Regions from separate parts of the Exiguobacterium sp. UBA3968 genome, predicted to be linked through region 2. Evidence: riboswitches for the same ligand, from Rfam matches in the RefSeq annotation. Region 2 holds a riboswitch; each other region holds the start of a gene.
What was found. A riboswitch is a leader RNA that binds a small molecule or an ion and turns the genes downstream of it on or off. The one in region 2 is predicted to bind S-adenosylmethionine.
Positions count from the first base shown of each region.

Region 1: linked by a shared signal. The riboswitch ahead of B3S86_RS12295 (alpha/beta hydrolase) and the one ahead of msrA (peptide-methionine (S)-S-oxide reductase MsrA) in region 2 are both predicted to bind S-adenosylmethionine.
Region 3: linked by a shared signal. The riboswitch ahead of B3S86_RS11485 (methionine ABC transporter ATP-binding protein) and the one ahead of msrA (peptide-methionine (S)-S-oxide reductase MsrA) in region 2 are both predicted to bind S-adenosylmethionine.
Region 4: linked by a shared signal. The riboswitch ahead of B3S86_RS12835 (Na+/H+ antiporter NhaC family protein) and the one ahead of msrA (peptide-methionine (S)-S-oxide reductase MsrA) in region 2 are both predicted to bind S-adenosylmethionine.

Region 1 is NZ_DGCW01000005.1:2,058,221-2,065,940, reverse strand. It holds gene B3S86_RS12320 (C40 family peptidase) at 1-604, opposite strand, end outside; gene rho (transcription termination factor Rho) at 960-2,333, shown strand; gene B3S86_RS12310 (type B 50S ribosomal protein L31) at 2,425-2,670, shown strand; gene B3S86_RS12305 (DedA family protein) at 2,706-3,356, opposite strand; gene B3S86_RS12300 (thymidine kinase) at 3,540-4,154, shown strand; gene B3S86_RS12295 (alpha/beta hydrolase) at 4,239-4,997, opposite strand; SAM riboswitch class I at 5,065-5,166, opposite strand; SAM riboswitch class I at 5,416-5,519, shown strand; gene B3S86_RS12290 (methionine ABC transporter ATP-binding protein) at 5,606-6,634, shown strand; gene B3S86_RS12285 (methionine ABC transporter permease) at 6,624-7,274, shown strand; gene B3S86_RS12280 (MetQ/NlpA family ABC transporter substrate-binding protein) at 7,294-7,720, shown strand, end outside.
Region 2 is NZ_DGCW01000004.1:38,366-46,085, forward strand. It holds gene B3S86_RS00385 (putative quinol monooxygenase) at 18-311, opposite strand; gene B3S86_RS00390 (M20 metallopeptidase family protein) at 389-1,567, shown strand; SAM riboswitch class I at 1,630-1,733, shown strand; gene msrA (peptide-methionine (S)-S-oxide reductase MsrA) at 1,828-2,358, shown strand; gene B3S86_RS00400 (DMT family transporter) at 2,435-2,917, opposite strand; gene B3S86_RS00405 (Crp/Fnr family transcriptional regulator) at 2,930-3,598, opposite strand; gene B3S86_RS00410 (DMT family transporter) at 3,614-4,042, opposite strand; gene B3S86_RS00415 (NAD(P)H-dependent flavin oxidoreductase) at 4,178-5,116, opposite strand; gene B3S86_RS00420 (gamma carbonic anhydrase family protein) at 5,208-5,747, shown strand; gene paaX (phenylacetic acid degradation operon negative regulatory protein PaaX) at 5,794-6,678, opposite strand; gene B3S86_RS00430 (enoyl-CoA hydratase-related protein) at 6,752-7,519, opposite strand; gene B3S86_RS00435 (acetyl-CoA C-acyltransferase) at 7,516-7,720, opposite strand, start outside.
Region 3 is NZ_DGCW01000005.1:1,884,368-1,892,087, forward strand. It holds gene B3S86_RS11475 (alpha-glucosidase) at 1-1,036, opposite strand, end outside; gene B3S86_RS11480 (aminotransferase class I/II-fold pyridoxal phosphate-dependent enzyme) at 1,185-2,372, shown strand; SAM riboswitch class I at 2,435-2,539, shown strand; gene B3S86_RS11485 (methionine ABC transporter ATP-binding protein) at 2,624-3,637, shown strand; gene B3S86_RS11490 (methionine ABC transporter permease) at 3,627-4,292, shown strand; gene B3S86_RS11495 (MetQ/NlpA family ABC transporter substrate-binding protein) at 4,320-5,135, shown strand; gene B3S86_RS11500 (GNAT family N-acetyltransferase) at 5,196-5,693, opposite strand; gene B3S86_RS11505 (CAP domain-containing protein) at 5,782-6,660, opposite strand; gene B3S86_RS11510 (hypothetical protein) at 7,011-7,367, shown strand; gene B3S86_RS11515 (FN3 associated domain-containing protein) at 7,385-7,720, opposite strand, start outside.
Region 4 is NZ_DGCW01000007.1:11,616-19,335, forward strand. It holds gene B3S86_RS12805 (nicotinate phosphoribosyltransferase) at 1-183, shown strand, start outside; gene B3S86_RS12810 (hypothetical protein) at 235-561, opposite strand; gene B3S86_RS12815 (YwpF family protein) at 703-1,194, shown strand; gene B3S86_RS12820 (histidine phosphatase family protein) at 1,191-1,781, opposite strand; gene B3S86_RS12825 (alpha/beta hydrolase) at 1,799-2,788, opposite strand; gene B3S86_RS12830 (metal ABC transporter solute-binding protein, Zn/Mn family) at 2,958-3,971, shown strand; SAM riboswitch class I at 4,041-4,145, shown strand; gene B3S86_RS12835 (Na+/H+ antiporter NhaC family protein) at 4,227-5,537, shown strand; gene B3S86_RS12840 (hypothetical protein) at 5,577-5,780, opposite strand; gene B3S86_RS12845 (aldo/keto reductase) at 5,940-6,752, shown strand; gene B3S86_RS12850 (YfbM family protein) at 6,875-7,336, opposite strand; gene B3S86_RS12855 (alanine/glycine:cation symporter family protein) at 7,423-7,720, opposite strand, start outside.

The DNA.
Region 1 (7,720 bases), on a different contig from region 2:
CTGTTTCTGAGTTAACCATGCTTGACTTACTTGTTGCGATCCCGACGTGTTGAATGCCGCTACCGTGTGAGAAGAAGACAAGATCTCCTGGTTGTACGCTTGAAACGCTGACTTTCTTAGAAGAAGAATATTGTGAAGAAGACGTACGTGGCAATGTTTTACCAGCCGCTTTCTTGTAAACGTAGCTTGTGAAACCAGAGCAGTCGAATCCACGAGTCGTTGTTCCGCCCCATACGTATGGTGTACCTTTATGTTTTGCTGCTTCGTTCAGGATTTTCGTCCGTTTAGAAGATGTGCTTGTTGATTTTTTAGCGCTTGAAGATGATTTGTATGTCTTTGTGTATTGTGAGAAGACATAACGTGTTTTACCGCCGTATGAGATTTTTGTCCAGCTGCCTGATTTGCCTTTGTATGTAAAGACTTGACCAGCGTTGACTTTCCCGACGATGCTTGCTTTCGTAGAAGGAGCTGTCCGAACACGAAGACCGTTGTCCGTGATCTTGACTTTCGTGACTGTTGCTGCTTCAACTTTACCTGTACCCACTGATGTAAAACCTGAAACCACTAAGGCTGCTGTCGCGATCGATGCTAGAAAACGTTTCATGTTAAGAATTCCTCCGTTTTAATGTAGTGTGTTGCGTCCGTAAGTTATATGATGAAATCATTAAGTGTGTGATTAAGCAGTGAACCTTACAACTGTGTAAGAATTTTGTCTGCAGGAATATCTTAGCATGTGCGCCCTTAAAAACGTTTTTTCAGTTAGAAGACAAAATAGATGCTTTTGTAACATAACTGAAATAATATCCTTGAATATTACAAAGTAAGAAACGCAAAGGATTGTTGACGACGAATTTAAAAAAATATGATACCTTTAGTTCACGAAAGAAATTACATACCTCCTGATGTATGTATGGAAGTATGCTGAATGCAGTTGAATTTATAAAGAATAGGTGAAAAACATGCCAACAACTGATAAAAAAGATAAACCTGAACGTTCCTATACTTTGGCTCAATTGAGCCAGCTGACATTAAAAGAATTATATGAAATCGCAAAGACGAAGAATGTCCCGCAATATCGGGAAGCCCGTAAGCGTGAGTTGATGTTCAAGATTCTAAAAGCACAGGCGGAATCAACAGGTCTTTATTTCCTCGAAGGGGTACTTGAAGTCATCCCTGGTAATCCACAAATGCAAAACGATGGTGGCTTCGGCTTCCTTCGCCCTATCAATTATTCCCAATCCTCTGAAGATATTTATATCGCCGCTTCTCAAATCCGACGCTTCAATCTACGTAATGGTGATGTCGTCACAGGTAAAGTACGCCCACCGAAGGAAAACGAACGTTTCCAAGGGTTACTTAGTGTGGAAGCCGTCAACGGCGAAGCACCGGATACAGCGCGTAACCGTTTGTTCTTCCCGGCGCTGACACCGATCTATCCGGATCGTTTAATGCGTCTTGAGACAGAGCCACGTCATTTATCGGTTCGTGTCATGGATATGATTGCACCAGTTGGGTTTGGACAACGCGGTTTGATCGTCGCACCACCAAAAGCAGGGAAGACGTCACTCCTCAAAGAAATCGCGAACTCGATTCAAGAGAATCATCCGGATGTCGAGCTGATCATTCTATTGATCGATGAGCGACCAGAGGAAGTAACTGACATCGAGCGTTCGGTTCCGGGAGCAGACGTCGTCAGTTCAACGTTCGACGAAACACCGGACAACCATGTGCGGATTTCTGAACTTGTCCTTGAACGGGCGATGCGACTTGTCGAACATAAAAAAGATGTCGTCATCTTGATGGATTCGATCACGCGTTTGACTCGTGCGTATAACTTAACAGTGCCGCAAAGCGGACGGACGCTTTCAGGGGGGATTGACCCAGCAGCGTTCCACAAACCAAAACGGTTCTTTGGTGCGGCGCGAAACATCGAACATGGTGGCAGTTTGACGATTCTTGCGACGGCGCTCGTCGAGACGGGATCCCGCATGGATGACGTCATCTATGAGGAATTCAAAGGAACAGGAAACATGGAGCTACATCTCGATCGTAAGCTGTCGGAACGCCGAATCTTCCCGGCAATCGACATTCGCAAATCAGGTACGCGGAAGGAAGAACTCTTGCTTCCGAAAGAGCAACTCGATGCGCTCTGGACGATTCGTCGGACGATGAACGAGTCGAACGAGTTCGTCGATACGTTCCTGCGTAAGATTCGCGACACGAAAAATAATGAAGAATTTTTTGCTGAACTTGAGAAAGAAAAGAAGAAGACGGTCCGACGTGCACCTGCTAAACCGCGTACCGTCAAGAAGGAAGCAACGACGGAAAAATAACTATTGCGACGCGTAAAAAAATCGTTTAGTATAGGAAGGTAACTTACTCTGGCTCAGCAAATGGACCAGGGCGGAAGGAGAGAAATCAACCATGAAACAAGGAATTCACCCTAACTACAACAAAGTAGTATTTATGGATTCAACGACTGAGTACAAATTCTTAAGCGGTTCTACTCGTTCTTCGAACGAAACGATCACTTGGGAAGATGGTAACGAGTACCCACTCATCCGTGTGGATGTGTCTTCAGACTCGCACCCATTCTACACAGGTCGTCAAAAGTTCAACGCGGCAGATGGTCGTGTCGATCGCTTCAACAAAAAATACGGCCGCAAGTAATTACTTGCCGGTTCTTAAAAAACAGCCTGCCTCCATTACGGAAGCAGGCTGTTTTTGTATAGACTGAATTGCGAACGGTACGTAAGGTACGTCTTTAAGACGAACGAGAAAGCAATCCCGCCGACGATCCCGATCAAGTACGGCATAGCATCTGGATGTGCCAAGATGTAGTCGACGACTTTATGGAACGAGATATGACGACCAACAAAGTAGCCGGCGCCCAAGAACACACTGACCCAAATCAAAGCACCTGTATACGCGTAACTCGCAAAAATGCGAAACGGCATTTTTGAAACACCTGCAAAAAAGGCAGAGAGTTGGCGAAGACCAGGTATGTAGTAACCGATGATCAAGACCGATTTGCCGTAACGACGAAATCCGGCTTCAGCGGAGAGAATGTGTTTTTCTGAGATGCGCATCTTTGGTCCGACGCGATGCAACAGGGGCATGCCGAGTTTTAAGCCCAGCACGTAGCTAATCGTCATTCCGATGCAACTGCCAGCGTAAGCGGCAAGAATCGTACCGAACAGCGGTAGATTGCCTTGATGCATCCAAAAACCGGACAGGACGAGCAAGGTCTCATCAGGAACCGGCAATCCCACGATACCACCTGCGAGAAGGACGGAAAGACCAAGGGCGCCATATTGGTGCAGAATGTCATGTAAGAGATGATGAATCGGGGACACCTTCTTTCGCGAGAATCTTCTTCTTTAGTGTACAGGAAATGGATGAAGGTTGGAATGAAAGGACAAAAATTCTAGGTAAAGAAAAAATGAATTTTGATTTCCGGAAGTCAACCCTTTTTCTCAATACCGTTTCGAGCTATACTCGTTAAAGTGACTATTTTTAGAGGACGGTGTCGGACGATGATGCATGTAATAAATCAGTACGGCTGGATCGAAGTAATTTGTGGTAGTATGTTTTCCGGGAAATCGGAAGAGTTGATTCGTCGTGTCAGACGGGCACAGTACGGCAAACTGCCCGTTCAAGTATTCAAGCCGGCAATCGACGACCGGTACCATGAAGAGCATGTCGTCTCTCACATCGGAAATTCCGTCGTGGCGATTCCAATGGCGACGAGTCGTGATCTCTATGCAGCAGTAGCGGAAGAAACACAAATTGTCGGAATTGATGAAGTTCAATTCTTTGATGATGAGATCGTTCAAGTCATCGAAGCACTTGCGCAAGACGGAAAACGCGTCATTTGTGCAGGACTCGATCAGGATTTCCGGGCAGAGCCATTTGGCAAGATGCCGGAATTACTGGCGCGCGCAGAATTTGTGACGAAACTTCAGGCGATCTGTCTCTCATGTGGCGATCCGGCTTCCCGGACACAACGTTTGATTGATGGAAAACCAGCGAACTATGATGATCCGATCATTTTAGTCGGCGCTTCAGAATCGTATGAGCCACGGTGCCGCCACTGCCATGAAGTGCCAGGAAAGCCGAAGCCGCTCCAAACGATGCAGCACCAAAAAGGATAAACAAAAAAGACGAACCGATGATGGTCGTCCTTTGATGTAACAGCTGTTCGCTTCTAAGTGAAGACGAATAGCTGTTTTTTTTTATTATCCCGTTTCCTGTGAGAAACGACTCGAGCGTTCGATGAAACGAATCGTCTCACGCACGATCAAATCCTGATCATGATCGAGGGTCGCGACGTGGTACGAGTTGAGGAGACAGTAGATTCGTTTATCATTCGTCCCGATATGCTGATGCAGGTAATCCGAGCTCGACGGCGGAACGACGTGATCGGTCGCCGAGTAAAGAATCAATGTCGGTAGAAGGATCGATCCAAGGCGTCCTTTCGTCTCATCCATCAAGCGGACGAGTTCGAATGCACAACGACTCGGAACGAGGTCATAGATGATTTCGAAAGCAGACCGTTTGATATCCGGTGCCCCTTCAGGTAAGTACTGTGGACCATCTTCAAACGACAGTGCTTCATAAGACGGAACGGAGAGAGCGGCATTGATCGTAATGATGCCTGAAAATGGAATCCCGTCAGCGGCGAGCGATAGTGCGAGCGTCGCGCCCATCGATTGACCGATGACGAAGACTTGATCGCATGTTTCTTGTAAACGTGCATAGCCGTCTTGCAGGCTCTGCTTCCAACATCGAGCAGTCGATTGTTCGAACTCACGGACGTTCGTCCCGTGACCACGCAAACGTGGAGCATAGACAGTGAATCCTTTAGCAGCAAATGCCTCACCGACGTCCCGAACACTTTGCGGGGTCGCATTAAAACCATGACAGATTAAAATGCCGATCGGTCCACCTTGAAGATAAAATGCTTCAGCACCAGTCAATACAGGATAGTTCATCATTACTATTTTTCCTCCATTCGTGAAAAAAACTCGTCAACGTCACTGCTTGGACGCCCACGAGTTTTTCACCGTATCATCCAAAGCCGCGCTTTGCTGGTCGGAGCACCTTACAGATTGCAGGTTGCCGTGAAGTCATAGAGCCAGGTCTCTCGTTCACTCTTGATAAATATCATATTGGAATTGTCGGATTAATCATTGAAACGATGGTAGCACGACCGAAAATGCCTTGTCAAATCGTTCTGGACGAATCGTGATTTGTTCTTTCAGCTAACTCATAACTTATGACTCAATCGATATGCGCCAAATGGATTATTTTTGCAAAGTTGGTTGACTTTTAAAGGTTCGACCCGTAATGTAAAAATTAGTTTTACGACATAAGCAACAACGCAACAACACACATACGAATTTCATACCGCAATACTTATCCAGAGAGGTGGAGGGACTGGCCCTACGAAACCTCGGCAACAGACTCATTATGAGCACTGTGCCAATTCCATCAGACAGATGTCTGAGAGATGAGTGGAGTGGATTCTGCCATTGTGCGGATCCAGGTCTCTTCTTGTTTCTCAAGAAGGGACCTTTTTTGTTGAATGAAGGGGGAAAACGGAATGATTGCATTTCATCAAGTCAAAAAAACGTACGTCACGAAGGATCAGACGATCGCAGCACTCGACGGTGTCGACCTGACGATCGAGAAAGGCGAAATCTTCGGTGTCATCGGCTTTAGCGGTGCCGGGAAAAGTTCATTGCTCCGCTGCGTCAACCTGTTAGAACGACCGACGTCAGGAACAGTGACGGTCGACGGAGAAGATTTAACACAACTATCACCAAAAAAATTACGCCAAGCGAAACAGCGGATCGGGATGATCTTTCAACACTTCAATCTATTGAATGCAAACACGGTCTTTACGAACGTTGCGAAACCACTCGTTCTCGCAGGTGTCAAGAAAGACGAGATTCGTCGCCGGGTGACGGAATTACTCGAATTCGTCGATCTTGCGGATAAGGCGGATCATTACCCGGATCAATTATCCGGCGGACAAAAGCAACGTGTCGGCATCGCCCGGGCACTAGCGACGCAACCATCCGTGCTCTTATGTGACGAAGCGACGTCAGCACTCGATCCTCAGACGACACATCATATTCTCCAGTTATTAAAACGCATCAATGCGGAATACGGGATCACCATTCTCTTGATCACCCATGAGATGGGCGTCATCCGGGAGATTTGTGACCGGGTCGCCGTCATCGAAGCCGGGAAGCTGATCGAGTCAGGAACAGTCTTTGATGTCTTTTCGAATCCGCAGACCGAGACAGCGAAAAACTTCGTCCGCTCCGTCATGCATGATGAAATTCCGGCATCAATTCGTCAGTTGATCGAGTCACGGAATGCGCATCCGATCTATAAGATTCATTTTCTCGGACATCACACCGGGCAACCACTCTTATCGCAAGTCGCAAAACGCTTCGACGTCGATGTCAACATCCTGCACGGTAGCATCACGGAGTTACAGGAAACACCGTTCGGTACATTACTTGTTGAACTGATCGGTGAAACAATCGAAGTAAAACGGGCCTTACAGTACATCGATCAGGCACAGGTGACCGTCGAGGAGGTGCTTGCTGATGCTAGTTAACTACAGTGATATCTGGACAGCATTTTTGCAGACGATGACGATGGTGTCAGTGTCGTTATTATTTTCAACTTTGATCGGTTTACCACTCGGCATCCTGCTCGTCGTCACCCGGAAAGGGGCATTGCTCGAGAACGTCCCGCTGTTCACATTCTTCAACAGTATCGTCAATATCTTCCGTTCAATTCCGTTCATCATCTTACTTGTTGCGATCATCCCGTTGACACGGTTGATCGTCCAGACGTCGATCGGAACCGAAGCCGCAATCGTCCCGCTCGTCTTTTACGCCGCACCGTACATGGCGCGTCTGATCGAGAGCTCGTTACTTGAAGTCGATAAAGGCGTCCTTGAGGCAGCAGAAGCGATGGGCGCGACACCGTTTCAAACGATTTTCCGCTTCCTTCTGCCGGAAGCACTCGGTTCACTAATCCTTAATTTAACGATTGCAACAGTCGGCTTGATCGGGGCATCAGCGATGGCAGGCGCCATCGGTGGTGGCGGTTTGGGTGACTTAGCAATTACGTACGGTTATCAACGGTTCGACACGAAAGTCATGATCATCACGGTCGGGATTCTCGTTATCTTAGTCCAAGGCTTACAGACGACAGGCAACATCGTCGCACGAAAAATCAGAAGACATTAATCAAGGGAGCGATTCAGCCATGAAAAAAGCAGTAGCGATTGGAGCAACATTAACGACGATTTTATTTGCCGGGTGCTCAGCATCAGGAGAAGAAGAAAAGACGATCAAGCTCGGGGTCAGCGGTTCAGACACTCAAGTGTGGGATTACGTCGCGAAAAAAGCGGAAAAGGAGGGCATCAAAATCGAGCTCGTCAAGTTCTCCGATTATGTCCAGCCGAACATGGCACTGGCTGAGGGTGAGATCGACGCCAATGCTTTCCAGACGATTTCCTACTTCAACGCCTTCAAGAAGGAACATAAGTTGAAGCTGTCGCCGATTGCGACGACCGTCATTGCACCGATGGGCATTTACTCAGATAAATATAAGGACGTCAAAGATATTCCAGTCGGTGGCAAAATCGCTGTTCCGAACGAAGCGACGAACATGGGACGTGCCTTCTTGTTAC
Region 2 (7,720 bases):
CTTCTTATCGCAACACGTCAGAAAGTCATCTCGACGTATTTCGCCACTTGTCGGTCCATCAAGTATAATTCGATCTGTTCACGGTAGGCTTTATAGTGGTCGGATGCGATATGCGCTTCAAGCGCTTCTTCGTCCCGATACACTTCATACAACATGAATTGATGCTCATCCTCGATCGATTGGTGCAAGGAATAACGTAAGCATCCTTCTTCTTTTTGTGAAGCATGATAGACCGTTTGTAAAATCGGGAAGACTTGATCCGCAAGTCCAGCTTTGATTGTAAGTACAGCATTGACGACGATTTCTCCCATGTTACATTATCCCCTTTCGTGATTACCTGTATCTGTACCCATTTTCGCGAAAAGACACACGTTAAAGGAGCTTGAACATGCAAACTCAACTTTTTGAAGCACTCGAACAATTCGAACCGACGATGATCGCGTTACGTCGCGATTTTCATCGACACCCGGAACTCTCTTTCCAGGAAGTCCGCACACCAGAACGGATTGCCGCCTTTTACGCAGAACAGGGAATTCCTCATCAAACAGCCGTCGGAGGTCGTGGTGTCGTCGCGACGATCGAAGGCAAACAGCCTGGTCCGACGATAGCGGTCCGTGCCGATTTTGATGCTTTACCGCTTCAAGAAGAGACGACGCTTGCCTTCCGGTCGATCCATCCCGGGGTCATGCATGCTTGTGGACACGATGGTCATACGGCGATCGTGATGGCCCTTGCTGCTACTCTCTATCCGTTACGCGATCAATTGCAAGGAACGATTCGGATCATCCACCAGCATGGAGAAGAGGTCTTTCCCGGTGGAGCAATCCAAATGATCGAAGCCGGCGTCCTCGAAGGGGTCGATGCAATTTTCGCGACACATCTCGAAAATGATTTACCGGTTGGCACGATCGGGTTCCGGGAAGGACATACATTGTGTGCGATCGACGAATTCGAAATCATCGTCCATGGTCAAGGTGGTCATGCCCAGGCACCGCATAAAACAAAAGATGCTCTCGTCGCTGGAGCGCAACTCGTCTGCAACTTACAACATCTCGTTAGTCGACGGGTTGATCCGTTTGAGCCGGCTGTTCTCGCAATCGGTTCTTTCCATGCAGGAACAGCACCAAATATCGTTACGGGTGAGGCACGCATTGTCGGGGAAATCCGAACGTTCAACGAGACACTTCGGCATCAGCTCCGGCAAGAAGTCGATCTTGTCGCTAAGACGACGTGTGCCGGCATCGGTGCTTCGTATTCGATTGACTTCACGACTGGTTACCCGGCGCTCTGGAATCACCCGGATGAGACAAAACTCGTTCAGGAAGCTGCTGCTTTCTTACCGGAAGCATCCGTCCGGGCACTCACACCAATGATGGCGGCGGACGACTTCGCACATTACTTAACACACGTCCCGGGTAGTTATTTCTTTACCGGCTCTGGCTATACGGACGGTCGCGTCAACTATCCGCAGCACCATCCACAGTACGAGATCAATGAACAAGCGTTGTTGATTGGTGCGAAGACACTTGGAGCAACCGTTTTACGTGCCTTAAATTCTAAGGATTGACTTTATTTCTTTGTGAATGGTATCATCACAACAATGATAACGAATGACATCAACTTCATATACCCTTATCAAGAGTGGACCGAGAGATCTGGATCGATGACGTCCCAGCAACCTGCGCATAGCAAGGTGCTACGACCAGCAAAGCGAAAGCTTTGGTTGATAAAAAGCGGCGACTCCTTTTGCAACCAAGCGAAGGAGTCGTTTTCGTTTTCTCGCTGTCAGACATACAATGGGGATTTCCCACGGAGAGGAAGAGACAGATGGAAAAAGCAACATTTGCAGGTGGATGTTTTTGGTGCATGGTGACACCATTTGAAGAATTACCAGGAATCGAGGGAATCGTATCAGGTTACATGGGCGGACACGTCGATAACCCGACATACGAGCAAGTCAAAACAGGAACGACGGGACACCTCGAGGTCGTCCAAATCACGTTTGATCCGAGCCTGTTCCCGTACGAGCGTTTACTTGAACTCTACTGGCCCCAAACGGATCCGACGGATGCAGAAGGTCAATTCCAAGATCGCGGTACGCAGTACGCGCCAGCAATCTTCTATCATACGGATGCGCAGCATGAAGCTGCGATTACTTCTCGTGACGCTCTTGCTGCAAGCAACCGTTTCAAACAGCCAATCGTGACGCGGATCGATGCCGCTTCTGAATTTTATCCAGCGGAAGAGTACCATCAAGACTTCCATAAGAAAAATCCAGAACACTACAAAAAAGATCGTGCTGCTTCTGGTCGTGATGCCTTCATCGAACAGGAATGGAAAGATACGACGACGGTCTGATTCAAAAAAATGTATATAAAAACAGGTCAGTAAACGTTAGTTTGCTGACCTGTTTCATTGTTATGGAAAAAGTAAGTCATGAAACACGTTCTAGTTGATCCTTTGCCTGTTGTTCCGGTGCCACGACTTGATACCGTTTCAAGACGAAGATGCCACACACCATGACAGCGAGACCGATGAGCTGACCAAACGATAAATCGATTTGCGGCAAACCGAACCAACCGAACGTATCGACAGCGAGGGCAAAGCTTAACTGCGAAATCAGAACGACAGAGATCGCGACGGACGGACCAAGCAATTGAATTCCACGCATGACACAAAAGACGACGCCAACACCTACGAGTCCACCGAACCAATAGAGTGGCGATACGTTTTGAATCTGTCCGATTGTTCCACCACGAAACAGAACATACGTGACACTTGCTCCGATGAAGCCGACGAAGAAAACCAGCGTCGTCGTCGCCCATGCGCCGAATGCATCACTCATCCGAGCATTCAATACCGTCTGCAAACTGATTAACATTCCAGCCAATACGGCACACACAATGCCTATTATCATGTTCGTTCCTCCTTACTCATAGCTGTTACCGTTCGCTTTCTCGCGAATCCGTTCCAAATCGACGATGATGATCTTGCCACGTCGTCGAACAAGGATCTCTTCCTCACACAACTTCGTGATAATCCGGTTAAGGTGACGATAACTCGTTCCAAGCCAGTCAGCGACGTCATGTAGATTCGACGTCCGCATCTCCTGATAAAACAAACTGTCACTAGCTTCGGACGCAATCGATAATAAGTAGCCTGCAAATCGCTCCTCGACCGTATAGAGTACGTGGTGCGACGCTGATTTCGAATCGGCATACCATTTCGCTGTAATTGTTCGTAGTAAAAATTGCAGAAAGACATTCGTCGTATTGTGCTCGCGTAAAATCGCATACGGCACGCTCAACACATCGACATCGGTCACCGCCTCAACTGTATTCAACACTTCTCGTTCATTGATGAACTCGGCGTCACCAATCACTGTCAGTGGTGTTTTGAATCGTAAAATCCGTTGTTTCCCTTCTGACGAAGCAGCAGAAATCTTGACCTTGCCTGCGACGATGAAGTACATCCGGTCGATTGTTGCACCGGTCGTACAGAGGAGTTCTCCTTTTCGGAAGGTTTCTTCACGCAACCAAGCGCGCGTCTCTTCCGTTAAAATCGTATCCAGTCCATATTGTTGGATGACGGTTTCCATGTTCGTTCCCTCCCTTTAGGCAAGTGAGAAAATCGCAACTCCTGCAAGCATGAGACCCACACCAACCCACTGACCACGATTTCCTTGTTTTTTTAAGACACCGAACCATCCTTTTAAATCAATCAGAAAGGCACATAAAATCTGCGCGACGAGTAACAAACACATCGCCCATGTCATGCCGAGTTTTTGGATCGCTGTGAGTTCCGTTACGACGACTAGCACGCCAATCAAACCACCGCTCGCATAAATCCACGGTAACTGACGGAATCCGCCGATTTTCCGATCTCGTACGAAGCTATAAATGACTAAACAACCCATCAGACCAACAAAGTGGACGATCAATACGGATAACCACGGTCCGACGCCTGTCGCAAGGCGCGCATTGAATATACCTTGCAGGGCGATGAACAGACCGCTCATCAAAGCAAACACGACTCCTTGCACGTCATCTCCTCCTTTAATCTCTACACTAGAGTAGACCTTATTTGTGCCTCACTTGAAAAGGACAAATGTCCCATTTTCAAAAAAACATGAAAAACCCGCTTTCCAAAAGCGGGTTTACGGGTCATCATTGTATGTTCATGTCGCAAAACGAGCAGTCGTCCGCTTCAGCTGTTCCTCTGCTTCCTCCATCATGCGCGTAAACAACTCAGCAACCGTTGGCACATCACGAATCAAACCGGCAACCAGTCCAGCGTTGACATATCCTTTCTCTTCATCGCCTTCAAGAGCGCCTGTAATATGATACGACTCATTCGTCTGATCGAGAAAAGCAGCAGGTGTCTTGGCTGTGAGCTGTTCGACGTAAGGACCATCAAGGACACGTCGGACAAATCCAACGGAGCGCCCGATGATGCGTGTATCGGTATCTGTCGCATCCGTTAAGCGCGATTTATAAACTGGGTGGACCTTCGCATCTTCCGTCGCGATCAACCGTGTTCCGAGCTGGACGCCGGCAGCACCAAGCAACAGGACAGCTGCTAGCCCACGCCCATCGCCAATCCCACCCGCTGCAAGAACCGGAATCTTGACCCGGTCGACAAGCTGCGGAATCAAAGTGAGGGTCGTCAGTTCAAGCGGGGAATTGATACCTGCCGCTTCAACTCCCTCCGCTACGAGTACATCAGCGCCTGCCTGTTCTGCCTTTACTGCCTGTTTGACTGAAGCGACAACAGCGATCGTTTTGATGCCAGCAGCTTGAAGTCGCTCTATGTATGGTGCCGGATTTCCTGCCGACAAAGAGACGACCGGAATCTTTTCTGCAATCGCGAGATCGATCAGTGCTTCCGTATAAGGAGATACACGAATCGCGATGTTCAAGGCAAATGGTTGCTCCGTCAGGGTTCGTGTCTCGTGAATCCGAGACGCTACTTCATCGACCGACAACGTACCGCACCCAAGCGTTCCGAGTCCTCCGGCATTCGACACCGCTGCCGTGAGTGCTGCATGACTAATGTTACCCATCCCTCCTTGGATCAATGGATAACGAATGTTGAATAGCTCACAAATCGGAAACATATCTTTCCTCCGTTCTCGACTCCCACCGCATGATATACTGACAGGGAATGAATAGTAGTTCATCTTATCCTAGAAATGAGGTCGTTCTGTTATGAAGATTCCGTATCAATCGATTCATCCGAACGTAGCATCCGATGTATTCATCGCTCCTGGCGCTTATCTGATTGGAGACGTCACGATCGGTTCCGAGTCTACCATCTGGTTCAACGCTGTATTACGCGGTGACGAAGGACCGATTACAATCGGCAAACGCTGCAGTATCCAAGACAACGCAACGATTCATCTGTACGAAGGCGCACCTGTCGTCATCGAGGATGAAGTGACGGTCGGACATAACGCGATTTTACACGGCTGTAAAATCGGACGTCGTTCGATCGTCGGAATGGGCGCGACCGTTCTTGATCACGCAGACATCGGTGAAGAATGCATCATCGGGGCGAACACGTTGATTCCATCAGGAAAAGTCTTCCCACCCCGTTCGCTGATCATCGGCTCACCGGGTAAAGTCGTGCGTGAACTGACGGAAGCGGACCTCGCGATGATTCAGGAGTCGATTGATTCCTATGTCGATAAAGGTTACGCTTTCCGAAACATTCTCGCAGGATCAACCGAACAAAACACATCTGAATGACACGAATGCGGGGCGGATTGCGTGATCCGTCCCGCTTTTATATATATCATCGTTCCGCAAACAGCGGGTGTTCTGTTGCATCATACGAAGCGCTACGTTGTGACACATCGTGTGTCTCTTCAAAGATTGATTCAAAGAACCGGCTCGCTGGTTGCGCAAGCAGACGGTAATATTGCTCGAACAACAGTGCCGCATGGTGTCCGCTCCAAGCATCCGGTAATAGTTCTTGCGGGAGTCCCGGATCCGTGAAGAGGAATTTTCGGTACTCATGTACGAGCATCGTCCGTTCGACGAAACACTGCTCATCCGTCATTTCTCCTAGTTGGAGCTGACTCTGATGGACGATGTATTGCCGGCTATAATCCGTGATGAACGTTTCGTAACGTTCCTGCAATTCCTCTAGTGGAAAAGCGCGCTCAACAAGGGATTGGTCTTGCTTCGGACCGTGGTATTCACCGACGAAGAAATCGACATACTCTTCGATTTCGTACGCTTCAATCAATCGTTCCGCCTCTTTTTCAAGCGGGTTCGGTGAAATCCAAACCCCATTCGATAGGTTGCCAAACCCACTCCACGTCAGTTCTTTGCGGAGCTCATCGCGAATCTGGCGTTTATCCTCCGGAATCGTGTACATCAGCGTCCGCCACTTCCCGTCCCAGTCGTGCGGTGTTGATCTGTAGATCCGACGTGCAGCCTCCTCCATCCGTTCCACCCCACGTGGTGTCAATGAATAGAAGCTTTTATTTCCTTGTTTCTCGGAGACGAGCCAGCCTTGTTTAACCATCCGGGACACAGCAACCCGAACGGCCTGCTCGTTATGTCCGAACTCTTTGACGAGTCGAATTAAACTCCCGACCCAGATTTGATTGCCGTAATGGCGGATATAATCGCCGTAAATCGTAAAGATCATCGATTGGGTGTTCGCACTCATGGTATTCACTCTCTCTTCAGTCGTTCATAGTGTGTATCGTTAGTATACGGGTTATTTCAAACGTCGACCATCCTCATCTTCCTTCAAAGCGTGGTGGTCGTTTTTCAGCGAAGGCTTGTAGCGCTTCCTGACGATCAGCCGTCGGAATGACGACTTCATAGGCTTCCGTCTCGAGCTGTAGTCCTTTCTCGAGTGAGACATCCCGTCCTTGATCAATCGCTCGCTTCGCTTGGCGCAAGGCAATCGGACCATTCTGTAACATCTGACCGGCAAACTCAAGACACGTCGTCATCAACGCTTCCCGGGCAACAACGGCTGTCGCGAGTCCGTACCGTTCTGCTGTCATCGCATCGATTTTTTTCGCCGTGAAGATCAATTCCTTTGCCCGCGTCTCCCCAATCAGTCGTGGCAAGCGTTGTGTTCCACCGGCTCCTGGAATGATCCCGAAGCTAGTTTCCGTCAAGCCGACGAGTGCATCCTCGACGAGAAAACGGAAATCACAGGCAAGGATCCACTCGAACCCACCGCCGAGCGCGTGACCGTTGACGGCTGCGATTGTTGGTTGCGGCAATTGTGCGATCGAAGTGAAGACATTCCGGATCGCAAGGACATTGCGCCGGACTTCTTCTTCGTTTAAATGCACGCGTTCTTTTAAATCGGCGCCGGCGCTAAATGCTTTCCCCGTTCCCGTAAACAGGACGACCCGCGCTTCCGGGTCGACCGATAACGCATCGACCTGTTCTTGCAAAGCGACAAGCGTCGGATAATCGAGACAGTTCAAACGTTCTGGACGATCAATCCGAACGATTGCGATATAGCCTTCTCGTTCTAAGTGAATCATACGAGCCCCTCCCGATCGACGACAAGTGCGATACCCTGTCCGACTCCGACACACATCGTCGCGAGACCATACGTCCGGTTCGTCCGGCGCATCTCATGCAATAATGTCGTCAAAATCCGCGCCCCACTTGCACCAAGTGGATGACCGAAGGCAATCGCACCGCCGTTGACGTTGACTTTTTCGCTTGGTAAACCAAGTGCT
Region 3 (7,720 bases), on a different contig from region 2:
ATGGAATGCCAGGTAATGTATGCAACATCAAACCGAGTAGTTTCGCACTCTCGACTCGGTATCGTTCACTGCCAAAGCGAGTCACTTGTCGCGTATGATCGTGGTTGTTGAGAAACTGTGAATTGACGCCTAACGGATACAAGACGTCATACCATCGTTTCTGAATTTCCTTGAAACGTAAAAGATCCATCGCCTCCATGTCGTCCGCGATTTCGAAGTGAAACAGTGTCCGAAGTTCTTCACGTTCTTCACTGACATATAACAGACCGTCTTCCGGACCGACGAACGGAATCTCACCGACCGTGAACAAGTCTTTCCCGGCAAGGACGTTCGCATGCATTTCCTGAAGGAAGTCGTGCACACCTGGTTGATTTCCGAGATACGATAGATCAAACGGATTGACGACATCCTCAAGCGAACGTTTTTTGATCAAGTTGATGACGTCCATCCGGAAACCGTCAATCCCCTGAGCGATCCACCAGTTCATCATGTCGTAGATCGCTTGCCGGACAGCCGGTTGTTCCCAGTTCAAATCGGGTTGTTCTTTCGCAAAAGAATGGAAATAATATTGTTCGCGCTCTTCACTCCATGTCCAAGGGCTCGGCGCAAAGTACGACCGCCAATTGTTCGGGGGCGTCTCTTTCGTTCCATCTTTCCAGATGTACCAATCATCCTTGTCGTGGATTCGGTCCCGCGACTGACGGAACCAGTCATGCTGGTCACTCGTATGATTGACGACCAAATCAAGAATTATCTTTAAGCCGCGTGCGTGAGCCGCTGTGATCAACTCTTGTAGATCGCCCATCGTCCCCGCCTTGTCCATGATCGTGTAATAATCGGCAATATCATAGCCATTATCGATGTCTGGAGAACGGTAACATGGATTTAACCAGACGATATCGACACCAAGCGATGCGATGTAATCTAGCTTGTCGATGACACCTCGCAAATCACCGATGCCGTCCCCATTCGAATCCTTAAAACTGCGCCAATAGACTTGATAGACGACTGCTTCTTTCCAGCTAGCTCGCTTCATCTCCTCACTCCTCTCCCTACTCTCTATTCCCGCTCCACATATCTGTACCTGTTTATTGGACGATTTTTTTGAATTTCAAAAAAGTTCTTTTCTTTTGACTGAATATTCGTTATCCTTGACGACAATACTACGAAGGAGGCACACATCCATGAAACATTTCGCTCCATCCATCGCCATCGATCGGCTTCCTGCTCCCGTTTTCGCTGAACTTGCGAACCGGATCGGTGCTGTGAAAGCTGCCGGACATGATGTCATCACCCTTGGTCAAGGAACACCCGATCAAACGACGCCCGTACATATTCTCGACGCCTTGAAACAGGCGATCGATGAGCCAACAAACCTTCAATATCCACCATTTCGTGGACATGATTTTCTAAAGCAAGCCGTCGCGAGCTTTTATGCGAACGAATTCGGCGTCACGATCGATCCGGCAACCGAGGTCGCAATTCTTCTCGGTAGTAAAGCCGGAATCGTCGCCTTACCACAAACAATCGTCAATCCTGGAGAAGGTGTCATCGTCCCGGATCCGGGGTACCCGGATTACCTGTCTGGAGCAGCACTTGCTGGTGCTTACCCGATTACGCTTCCATTGCTTGAGAAAAATAACTTCCTGCCGGATTACGATTTACTTGATACGACAGATGTCGAGCGCGCCCGGATGTTGTTCCTCAATTACCCGAGTAATCCGACAGGTGCGACAGCGACAGCACAAGCCTTCGAACAGACAGTTGCCTTCGCGGATGCCCATGATATTTGTGTCGTCCATGATTTAGCCTACGGTGGCATCAGCTTTGATGGTTCCACACGAAGCTTCTTGCAGACGGAAGGGGCGAAAGATGTCGGAATCGAGTTGTTCTCACTCTCGAAACGCTTCAACATGTCTGGCTTCCGAATCGCTTTCGCGATCGGAAATCCGTCCGTCATCTCAAGCATCGAGACGTATCAGGAACATCTCTACGTCAGTGCCTTCACACCGATCCAACATGCAGCGACCGTTGCCCTGACGAGTGACCAAACATGTGTCCGTGAGTTAAGTAGCTTATATGAAACACGACGCGATGCATTGTTTACGAAACTCGATGCAATCGGCTGGAGTGGACCACGACCGGGCGGTTCCTTCTTCGTATGGCTCCCCGTGCCGGAAGGATATACGTCCCAAAGCTTCACGGATCATCTGCTTGACGAAGCACACGTCGCCGTGACCCCTGGATCATTCTTCGGTGAATACGGCGAAGGATACGTGCGGATCAGCTTAATTGCTGACGTCGAACGGCTAGAGGAGGCCGTCGACCGAATCGGAACGCTCAACCTGTTCCGGACACCTGTTGCGGAATAATTCTGAAAAAACATTTGACAGATGGGAATCATTTCCGTTAAAGTAAATCCCAACAGCATAACTACTTATCGAGAGCGACCGAGGGATTAGGCCCAACGACGTCCGGCAACCACCTATCAGGAACGGTGCCACATCCTACAGAATGGATTCATTCTGAGAGATAAGTTACGAAATCTTACACTTTCGTCGCTTTTTTCTGGTTGCTCTGCTACTAGGAAAAAGCGACTTTTTTTGTACAAGGAGATGAGCAAATGATCGAATTCAAACAGATTACGAAACGGTTCGTCCGAGACCGGACCCCGATTTTCGCATTACGGGATGTCGATTTGACGATTCAAAAAGGAGAAATCTTTGGGATCATCGGCGAATCCGGTGCCGGTAAGAGTACGTTACTTCGTCTGATCAACGGTCTCGAGCATCCGACACAAGGAACGGTCAAGGTCGACGGTGTCTCGCTCGGTGGGATGTCAAAAGCAGATTTGCGTCAACTTCGTTTGCGGACAGGAATGATCTTTCAGCATTTTCAATTGATCCAGTCGCGTAATGTCGCAGATAACATTGCTTTCGCACTGAAGGCTGCTGGCGTCAAACGAGCAGATTTTCCAGAACGGATCCGTGAACTCGTCTCACTCGTCGGACTCGAAGGATTCGAAACGAACTTCCCGAGTCAGTTGAGCGGCGGACAAAAACAGCGCGTTGGGATTGCCCGGGCACTCGCGAATGATCCAACCGTCTTGTTATGTGACGAAGCGACCTCTGCCCTTGATCCGGTCACGACGCTGCAGATTTTAGATTTGTTGAAAGATTTGAATGAACGACTCGGATTGACGATCGTCCTCATCACGCATGAGATCGATGTCGTCAAACAGATTTGCCATCGTGTCGCGGTCATGTCGCAAGGGGAAGTCGTCGAAGTCGCCTCTACATACGATTTGTTCAGTCAAGCCAAACATCCGGTGACACAACATTACGTCGACACGGCACTCCAGATCGAGCTACCGGAACGCATCTTGCAAGCGACACCGGGAAAGATCATCCGCCTGCAGTTCACGGGCGAGAAGACCGGTGAAAGTACGTTGTCGGAAGCCATCCGTCGATACGATATCTCGGTCAGCATCCTGCACGGAAAAGTCGATTACATCCAAGACGTCGCTTTTGGTGTCCTAATCGTCAGCTTGACGGGATCCTCCGATCAAATCGCACCTGCCCTCGACTGGCTTGCGGCGGAACTTCATACACTCGAGGTGATTCAGGATGTGGCTTGATCGTATACAAACGATGTTACCCGAGTTGTTGAAGGCACTTGGTGAGACGGCGTGGATGGTTGGCATTTCGCTTGCCTTCGCATTGGTCGTCGGGATTCCACTTGGGATTCTCCTGTTCGTCACCGACCGCGGCTTATTCTTTCAAAACATTGCCATCCGACGTGTCCTTGACTTCGTCGTCAACATCGTCCGGTCCTTGCCGTTCATCATCTTGCTTGTTGCTCTCATTCCATTAACGAAGTTCTTGCTTGATAATACGATCGGTCCGACAGCAGCATCCGTCAGCCTCAGTGTCGCAGCGATTCCGTTTCTCGCACGACTCGTCGAAACATCACTGCGTGAGATTCCACCTGGTTTGATCGAAGCAGCGGAAGCGTGCGGAGCGAAACCGTTACGGATCATCGTCAGTATCCTTTTACCAGAAGCACTCCCTGGCATCATTCAGGGCATCACGCTAACGACGATCAGTTTGATCGGCTTCTCGGCGATGGCTGGGATTGTCGGCGGCGGAGGTGTCGGTGACCTCGCGATCCGCTTCGGCTACTATCGCTATGATAATCTCATCATGATCGTGACAATCGTCGTCCTCATCGTCATCGTCCAAAGCATTCAAGCACTCGGCAATCAACTGGCGCGAAAAACAGATAAACGCTAATCATACATACAAAGGGAGAGTTGAATCATGAAAAAACGATATGCCTTTTTAGCTACAGCCTTACTCGGTGCAGGAATCCTCGCAGGATGCGGAGACAGCAGTGCTGATGAAAAAGACAAGACGATCAAAATTGGGGCGACAAGCGGTCCTTATAGTGACATGGTCAAACAAGCGATTCAACCGCAACTCGAAAAGAAAGGCTATAAAGTCGAAATCGTCGAGTTCAGCGATTATATCCAACCGAACATCGCACTCGGTAGCGGCAATATCGATGCTAACTTGTTCCAACACTCGATTTACCTGAAGACGTTCTCTAAAGAAAAGAACCTCGACCTTAAAGGACTCATCACTGTCCCGACGGCACCGATGGGACTATATAGTAAAACGGCGAAGACACTTGACGACGTCAAGACGGGCGCTGAAGTCGCGACACCGAACGATCCAACGAACCAGGCACGCGCGCTGAACCTCTTGGCAGAACAAGGCTGGATCGAACTGAAGCCAGATGTCGATCCACTGACCGTCTCAGAGAAAGATATCGTCAAAAATCCGAAGAAACTCGTCATCAAGCCGCTTGAAGCAGCGCAACTGCCACGTGCCATCGAAAGCGTTGATGTCTCAGCAGTTCCAGGGAACTTCGCGCTTGCTGCGAAATTCGATTTACTCGATGCGTTAGCACTTGAGACGATGGACGAGCAATACCGGAACCTCATTGCTGTCCAAACGAAAGATGCAGACTCACAAGTCGCAAAAGACCTGAAGACGGCTGTCGAATCCGATGCCTTCAACACAGTCATCGAAAAATCATTCAAAGGTTTCAGCAAACCAAATTGGGCAAACTGATTTTAAAAACGACCGGAATTCAAAAGAGATCATCTCTCATTGAATTTCGGTCGTTTTGTGTTAGAACCGATACCACATGAGTTCTTCATCATGATAGGTACCATCGATTTTCAACGCCCGCGGTTCCATCGCGTACGATTCGAAGCCAAGCGACCGATACAAGGCTTTAGCGGCTTCATTCGTCCGAACGACCGAGAGATGAACCTGCTCGATCCAAGGACGTTCCTCTAATGCCCGTAATGCCTCTTGTACCAATTGCCGTCCGACCTGCTGTTTTCTGATGCTTGGAGTGACGTACATCGCAAATAAATTGGCTCGATGTCGCATCTTGTCCAGCTCGGAGCAGACAACGGTGACGACCCCAACGAGTTGCGCTTCATGAAAGGCACCGAACGTCGCTGCCTGTTCGCTCTGAAATCGCGTAGCATACTGGTCGACCGATCGATCTTTTTCCGCTTCATAATCGGAGCCGAACGCTTCCGGGTGATTCTGTAATGCTTCTAATCGCAATGCTTTATAGAGTACTGCATCTTCTGGATTCAATCGACGGATTTCCAATCGCCCCACCTCCTGCCTTTAGTATAAAACAAACAATCTCATGAAAAAGAGAACGACATCGTGAAATGTCATCCTCTTTTTTACATACTTAAGGTGTTCGGAAATTAATCGTGAAGTACGGTGCGTTGTCTCGGAATGCCACACCGACATCGGCTTGCTTGTACTCTTTTTTCAAAATATTTTCTCGGTGTCCTTGTGAATTCATTAGACCCCAATGCGCGGCAAAGACGTTCGGATACCCCATCGAGAGGTTTTCGCCAGCATAGCTGAACGTGATTCCTCCGCGTTTCATCCGGTCGAACGGATCACGACCTTGTGGATCTGTATGCGAGAAGAAATTATGTTTCGCCATGTTTTCGCTGTGACCACGGGTGACCGGCTTCAATGCTGTGTACGGTGCTAACGGATTCAACTTATAGTCAGCGCGTTCCCAGTTCATCAAGCGAAGCATCAATTTCTCATCCGTCGTCCGTAGCGCATTTGATGACGTACCGTAGAAGCCTTTTTTCTTCGCTTCGACGTCTTTCGGAATCGCAAGTGTCGCTTTGACTTTATTGCCGTCATGTTGATCGAAGAAGTACGTCACATAGTTCCCTTTCTTCTCATAAACGGCGGCATGGTCCAGATTCAGCATGTAGTTTGTGTTGCCTTTACGATAGGATTTCACTGCGGTCCAACCCTTTTTCTTCAAAGAGGATTCCGTATCCTTATTCAATACTGCACCTTGTGTCGTCACACCGTTTTTGAAACGATATTTTCCGTAGTCCTTACCATCCTTCGTTAAGGCGACGAATTCTTCCGTTGAAGTCCGTCTGACTTCCCAGTCATATCCGGGATACTCACTGCTATATCGATCAATCAGCTTGCCGCCACTTTTCGGGTAATCGGCTTCTGCCTGTTCCATTGGAATGTTTTCATAGCCGAAAAAGGCTACCGCTGCTACTCCGATGATCAACCATTTTTTCATGTCGTCGTTTCGCCTCCTTTAATCTCATTACCTTTATTTTAAAAGAAATTGTTTCCCCCGAACAGTCATTGGCTCTCATTTATCTAAATCACATCTTCTGTCCACAAACCTGACACATTTCATGAGAACGCTCTTCCTTTAGTGAAATGCTTTCTTTTAAACGATTCTTGAAAACATTTAGTACAGAGACTAAAGTATATTCCCCTTTTCTTAAAATGTGTGAACATTCTTTTATTTCATTCTCAGCGAATTTTGGTTGCTCTCCGAATCTTGACTCGGTATCATTAAAATTCGTAAGCCAAACTTTCAATGCTTTTCCAAATAACATAATGATATGAAGGAGCTGACCTATGGTTTTACTGTATTTCATTTATGAATCCATTGCCTTTTTACCCATTCAACAATACTTATTCTCCGGCTGGATGATTCTTGTCGCCTTGACTGTATCCTTTAGCTTAGCCAATGCCCACGAAGATGTTCGTCTCAATCAACGACTTGGATTTGAAATACTCGTTCCAGGTTCCGGTATGTTGCTCTCAAAACAATTCATTCCTGGTCTCGCTATTATTCTATTATTGATCATCATTCACTTCACGTATATGTTCCGTGCCATCCCGTTACCCGTTGCCTTAATTTCCACACTCTCGATCAGTACACTCTCACTTCTTTTACTCTTTATCCCAGCACGCAAAAAAGCGGACCGCTAAGTCCGCTTTTTTTGATTTTATTGGTATTTCGTTGTTTCAGCTAGTTTGTATTTGTTCGACAATTCAAGCCAGATCGTTTTGCCTTTGATTGTCTTCACTTGAATGTATGGACGCCCTTGTGACACGCGAAGTGCGAGCAATTCACCTTGTTGATCGGCGTGTGTTTCACTGGCTTTATCCCAGTTGCGACCCAATTTACGTTCAATGAAGATGTGTTTTCCTTTTTGAACAGCACGCCAGATACCGACTTCTGCCGTTCCTTTGACCGGTACTGCCGTTTGTGCACCTTGAATCGAGATGATCGCTGGATCGTGGTCACTCGCGCTACCGTCTGCTTCCATGTAATCCGAGTT
Region 4 (7,720 bases), on a different contig from region 2:
ATCTATACAGTTCCAACGATCGAAGAGATCCGTCACTTCCATGAAACGCAGATTGGTCGTCTTTGGGAGGAGTACAAACGTCTCCGTTTGCCAGAGATTTATGCCGTCACATTCAGTGACCGTCTCTGGAAACTCAAACTCGACATGATTCGGGAAACACGACTCGCGAGTGGTTTAAAATAAGACGCACAAACAAGCGCCGTTCTTCCTCCCTCAGGATGAACGGCGCTTTTCTCATGTTAATCCTGCTTCGTTTCCGACAGGTGTCATTTCTGTTGGCGCTTGTTCCATCTTCTTACGAAAGTACCACGCGAAACCAAGCGCACCTCCGATGAAGACGATATACGTTATGCGTTGACCGAATTCTGCTAAGGAATCCGCGTAAAAAATACTGATTAAATGATCACTTCCACTAATGAGTAGCAAACAGGCAATCAGGAGCGCAATGCGATATGCAAGCGTCGGGCGGTCTGTCGGTTCAGCATGCCAATACATGATGATATGGTGGGCAAGTAAGACAATACCCAGGATTCCTAATATTCCAATGAGTACTTGCGGCATAATGAACGATCCTCCTGTTAGTAATATCTAGTCTTATTTAAACATAGTTCACACGAATTTCGTCAGGAAAAGTTTCCCGTCCCACATTCCTCACGGTATACTGTAGAAAAATCGTAAGCGATCAAGGGAGGGCATTTTTTCATGAAAACCTTTAAATTATGCACATTGCGCATTTTAATGGACGAGTCAGGACGTGATACGACGATTCCCGTCGCCATTCAAGACGGACTAACGGTCAGTACCGAACAAACGGCACAATGGGTCGCAGAAATCGTCGTTCCTTCGAGCGATCAGCCGATCGTCGATGAATTGTTCACAAAACATTTACGTGCTTTGATTGAAATCACGATCTCACGACCCGATAATGACCCTGCCGCGATGATCGTCACGCCTCTTGAACGGACTGCCTTAAGCGAACACGTCTCCTATGTCTTCACTGGTAAGATGGTCATGATGAAGAATGATTTATCCGAATCGATCTTACGTGAAGTCGTCGAGGATGGATTCGCTGGTGAGGAACTCGTCCAAGAATACAAGGATCGTCGTTCAAAACGCGGTGCACATATCACGAGTATCGCTAAAGAAACATTTAAACAGTATCTAGCAGAACATCCAGAAACACCGATTTCTTAAGGTTTTTCGACTTCGTCCGTGATGTGATCCGCTACATTGATTCGATCAATCGTATAGTGGTCCGTATATTGGATATAATTCGCACATGCATTTTTCAAAGGTGTCCGGTAACTGAATGTCTCATCAATCGACGATAAGGCTGCTTTGATCGTATGCGAGTGACAGACGATTAAGATTCGTTTCCCCTCATACGTTCGTGTCACTTCCTGTAATGCTTCGAATACGCGATCCTGAATCGCTTGTTCCGTTTCAAGACCCGGAACACGTTTCGTATCGTTCGCTTGAACAGCTTCATAAATCGACGCAACCGGTTCACCGGAAGCAGCACCAAATTCACGCTCAACGAGTCGGTCATCGGTCGCTGTGATCGTCAATCCGACCGCACGTCCGATGATTTCTGCTGTCTCAACAGCGCGAGACAACGGGCTTGCTAGCAAGACATCCCACTTTTCATTGGCTAGATAAGCGGCGCTGAGTTCCGCTTGTCTTTTTCCTGTTGCATTCAACGGGATATCTTCTCTTCCTTGGATTCGTTCATTTAAGTTCCAATCCGTCTGACCATGTCGCACTAAACAAATTTCAGTCATGTCTCTGTCTCCTTCATTCAAGAAATATGACTGATTGTATCATGTTTTTCATCGGGAAGTTGTCGCGGTGGCAATAACAACACCTGACAAGTGAAGCGTTCAATTCGTTCGAGCAGTCGTTCAATTTTCAATGGATTTTCTGTCTGTGCAAAACTAGCAAGTGAGTGGGTACCGTTCGGAAAAGAAAACAAACGGACATCAGCTCCGACATCGGCTCCTTTTTCAACGAAGTGAAGAGCTTGGGAAAACGGAACGATTGGATCTTTTTTGCCATGCAGGAGCATGATCGGTGGGGCGTCTGACGAGAGATGCGTCACAGGTGAAACGTGAGTCATGAGCTTGCGCCATTCTTCCCGTCCACCTTTATAAAACTTAATGTGAGCGATCCAGGTCTGAATGAAAGTAAACAATAAAAAATTCGTCGGTGGATATAAGGCAATGACACCACTGATCAATGGCATGTGTCGTTCATCGCGCTCACCAACGAAAGCAGATGGGGCAAGTGCCGTCGTCAGCATGAGTGCAGCTCCGGCTGAGTCTCCCCATACCATCATCCGTCCTCTTAAAATGCGAAGATCTTCTGCTTCTTTGTTCAAAAAGCATAAGGCATCCCGTACATCTTCGAGATTATCCGGAAAATAACTGCCTTCTTCAAACAGACGATAATCGATACTACAAACAGCAACCCCAAGTTCAAGCAGGCGATCAACGATCGGGCTAAAACAGAACAGATCCTCGCGCTCTCCACGAACGAATGCGCCACCGTGCGCGTAGATCGCGACTGGAAACGGTCCTTCCCCCGGCGGATAATAGAGATCGAGTTGTAAGGTACGGTCTCCCACTTGTTTGTAAGTGAGTGTCCGCGGTGCGAGTTGTTTTTCTGTGATTGGCAAGGCGGGTTCAGTCCACCGAAGTAATGCACCGTAATTGTTCCAGATACTTGCTCCCGCAGCTGCCGTCGTTAGTAGTGCAGCTCCCCCCATTAGCCATGCAGTTTCACGTTTCACTTGATCACCTCCAAAAGACGTATCAATTCCTTCATTTTATTATCCTTTTACCCCGTTTTAAAAGAAGTCGAACGTCTCGGTATTCGTACTTGACGCTTCTCAAACGTTCCGCTATAGTGAAAAAGTCCAAATCGGAATAATTACGTTTTAATAACGGAGGTAACATATAATGAAAAAAATCATTCCTGCTTTAACGGTCGCATTCGCGAGCGCAAGTATCCTCGCAGCTTGTGGATCAAACACCGATTCATCGACTTCAGATGATAAAAAGACGGAAATCTATACATCGACGTTCGCAACAGCTGCCATTGCCCGTGAAATCGGTGGTAATCAAGTCAACGTCAAGATGATCGTCCCACCTGGAGCAGATCCGCACTCCTATGAACCGACGTCAAAGCAACTCACTGAGATTGCCAAAGGTGACCTTTTCCTTTTGACAGGTACGACACTTGAACCCTATTCAAAAAAAATCCAAGAGAGTCTAAAAGGCACGGACGTCCGGTTCGTCGAGACGAGTAAGGATGTCACTTTGCTGGAATCGGATGCTACGCTTCACGCACATGAAGAAGAGGGACATACAGAAGATGAGCATGCGCACGAAGAAGCAGGGCACGATGATCACGCAACTGATGAACATGCGCACGAAGAGGAAGAACACGATCATGGAAAATACGATCCACACGTCTGGCTTGATCCTGTCAACGCCAAAGCAATGGCACGTTCTATCACAGTCGCCTTATCAAAAGAAGTACCAAAAGACAAAGCAACATTCGAAAAAAACTTGAAAGCGTTCGCTCAGCAGGCTGACGCACTCGATAAAGAGTTCAAGCAAGCCGTCGCTGACGGATCAAAAAAAGAACTTCTCGTCACACATGCAGCTTACGGTTACCTCGCCGAACGATATGGTTTCACGCAGCTTCCAATCGCCGGAATTTCCCCTTCCGATGAACCCTCACAAAAGCAACTGGCTGCTTTAGTGAAAGAAGCGCGGATGCATGATTTGAAATACGTCGCGTTCGAAGAAACGGTTTCACCAAAGGTTGCGCGTGTCATCCAAAAAGAAATCGGAGCTAAATCCGTGACGATCCATAACCTCGAGTCGGTGACGAAATCGCAGCAAAACAGCTCGTATTTTAAGTTGATGGAAGAAAACGTCCAGACGTTAGAACAGGCACTTCAGTAAAGTACAGTTGACACGCGTTACTCAATGCGGTACGGTAAGAAACGTGTTTTACAACAATTGAATGACTTCTTTTTATCGCGAGAAACGGAGGGACTGGCCCAATGATGTTTCGGCAGCGGACGATTTGATTCGTACTGTGCCAAATCCAGCAAGCGAAAGCTTGAGAGATAAGAAGAGCGTCTTTATTTCATAAAGACCTCCTTCTTTCTTGCGAAGGGGTCTTTTTTTGTATCTTTGAGAAACGAGGTATCAACAATGAAAGAAACGATTACGCCTAACAAATGGGCACTTCTTCCGCTCGTCGTGTTCCTGGTCCTCTTCATCGGAGCCGGTATCTTCTATGACGATTTTTACAAATTTCCGATTCTGATCGCCGCTTTGATCGCGTTGATCTTTGCTGCAATCATGACGAAAGGATCGATCAATCAAACGGTCGAACGTATCGCAACCGGTGCCGGAAATCCTGATATCATGATCATGGTCTTCATTTTCTTATTAGCCGGTGCGTTCTCTGGAACAGCGGAAGCGATCGGCGCAATCGAAGCAACTGTCAATGCTGCTTTGACGTTCTTACCTCCTTCACTCCTGATGAGTGGGATATTTGTTATCGCAGCATTCATCTCGATGGCAATGGGTACCTCGACAGGAACGATTGCCGCACTTGCTCCAATCGCCTTCGGTATTCATGAAGCAACAGGTATCAACGTTGCGATCGCAGCAGCGTCAGTCGTTGGTGGTTCGATGTTCGGTGATAACTTGTCGTTCATCTCGGATACGACAATCGCTGCCGTTCGGACACAAAAAACGAACATGCGCGATAAATTCCGGACGAACTTCATGATCGTTCTCCCGGCTGCCGTCTTAACGGTCATCTTACTCGCGTTCGTTTCTGGTTCTGGCGATGCGGCAGCAGCTAAAGCATTCGAGTTCTACAAATTAATTCCGTATCTCGCCGTCATCGTCCTTGCACTATTTGGTGTCAATGTCATTCTTGTTCTCGTCGGTGGCACATTGCTCACTGGAATCATCGGTATGATCGACGGTAGCTTTGGCTTAAGTGGGTTCGTCCTTTCGATGTCTGAAGGAATGATGGGCATGGCAGAGATTTCCATCTTGACACTCCTCATGGGTGGTCTCGTCAGTTTGATCACGTTCAATGGCGGAATCGCCTACTTGAAAGAGACGTTGACGCGCAAGATTTCACAGCGTCGCGGTGCTGAATTCAGTATGGCAGCACTCGTCAGTGCGACGAACCTCGCAACGGCGAACAATACGATCTCGATTCTCGTCGCTGGACCACTCGCGGCTGAAATCGCTGATACGTATGAAATCGACCGCAAGAAATCAGCGAGTATTCTTGATATCTTCTCTTGTGGTATTCAAGGCATCATTCCGTATGGGGCACAACTGCTGATCGCAGCAGAGTTGACGAAGACAGCTTCACCAGAACTGATTCCGTATCTGTTCTATCCGTTCCTGCTCTTCGTCTGTGGATCGATTGCCATCATCTTTGGTTTCCCACGTCCGAAAAAATCAGTTGCTCAACAGGAAAAAATCTCTTCTTAACCAACGACAGGTCCGATCATGGTGATCGGACCTGTTTCATTATTTTTTCTGCTTCGCTTGTCGTTCTAAAATCAAATACGCGATTGCTGGAAGTGGAAACTGAAGGAGTCCCGCGCCTCCCCATACCCACGGGTTACGTCCTGATTTTCGTGCACTGAAAAATAGGCTAACTGCTTGCGTGACCAACAAGGCACTAATACTAAGCCAAGCTCCCTTTGATAGCTTTTTATTCTTTTGAGCCATCCTTTCTCCCCCTCTTTCTGACATACGGTCAGATGTGATGAATTCTCTTTTATTTTAACCCATTCTATTCCTCCATGAGCATGGAAACGGACGGTTTCGTTCGTTCGTGCTAAACTAAACGAGCAAATCTAAACTACGTTTTATGAGGAGGAGTAACACATGCAATACGCAAAACTTTCAAACGGTATTACGATTCCCCAAATCGGATTCGGTGTCTGGCAAGTAGACGAAGAAACAGAAGCACCCGCTGCTGTTGCTGAAGCACTACGTGTCGGCTATCGTCATATCGATACAGCTGCTGTCTATAAAAACGAGCGCGGTGTCGCAAAAGGAATCAAAGAAAGCGGCGTGAAACGTGAGGATCTCTTCTTAACGTCGAAAGTCTGGAACGATGATATTCGTGCCGGTCGGACGAAGGAAGCATTCGCAGAATCGCTCGAACGTCTCGAAACAGACTACCTTGACCTCTACCTGATCCACTGGCCAGTCGAAGGCTATATCGAAGCGTGGAAAGCAATGGTTGAACTTTATGAAGCAGGCAAGATCAAAGCGATCGGTGTCTCGAACTTCAAGGAACATCACCTCGATACATTGGCAGAAGAGGGCTTGATGGCACCAATGATCAACCAAGTCGAATTGCATCCACAATTGCCGCAACACGAACTGCACGAATACTTGCAAGATCACAACATCCAAGTCGAAGCATGGAGTCCACTCATGCAAGGGAAATTCCTCGAAATCAACGATTTCAAGGAAATCGCAGAGAAGCATGGTAAGACACCTTCACAAGTCGTCTTGCGCTGGCACCTCGACAACGGTATCGTTGCTCTTCCAAAATCCGTCACACCAGAACGCATTGCAGAAAACTTCGACGTCTTTGATTTCCAACTCGATGCCGATGATCTTGAGAAAATTGATCGTCTAGCAACGGATGTCCGCCTCGGACCGGATCCAGACGAAATCGATTTTTAATCTAAAAGTTATTGTAAAAAGAGTGATTTCCATGTGAAGTCATCTTGATTTAGATGAACGACAAGAGACCCGTTTCCAGTCGACGACTTGGAAGCAGGTCTCTTTTTTATAGATGGTACTAGTCATACGTAATAAATTAAAATCGTATCTTCCGCTTCTTCTGCCTTTTGAAAATAGGCACGCAGATCGGCGAACTGCTCCCAGACATATTCGAATTCGCCCGGTATTCCAGCTTCATCATGAATCGAAGCGAGTGCCCGTTGATCGAAGTTTCGCATCACTTCAGCGGAAATGATCAAAAGCGGTAAAGGAAGAATACCGACGATTGCCGCTTTTTCCTCATTGACGATCAACTCTTCACCAATGATCGCTCGCCCTAGATTATAGTGCGTGTCCTGATCAATATAGATATCGATTTGATTCATCAAATGGTAGATGGCATTCGTTTGTTCGAGGGCAAACAATTGTTCATGGTCGGGTTGTGTCTCATGAATGAATAATATCCAGTCCATGATGATGTGGGGATCGTTTCCGAACGACTCCCAGACCGCATCCGTGACGCGGACGAAATGTACGTTTTCCATTCTCCCCCTCCCTTCTGTACTCTGTATTCCCTTTTTAAATTCGTTCTATACAAAAAAAGAGCCAGATTTCTCTGACTCCCTTTTCCTTAGATTGCTTTTTCGTCTTCTTTTGATTCCTGCCATGCTTCAAGCGTATCTTTCCCTGGCAAGTTCGGAATTGAATCCGCATAGAAACGCGGCTCTTTCCCTGCTTTTCGTTGTGTCACATAATCATCGAGGGCAAGCTTCGCAATTTTTGCGAGACGGAAAATCGCATACAGATTGACGATCGCCATTAGTCCCATGAAGATGTCCGCTAAAGCCCACACGAGACTAGCCGACTCGACAAGTGAACCGAAGACGATCATGACGAGGACGAGTACGCGGTATGCCATCATGACTTGT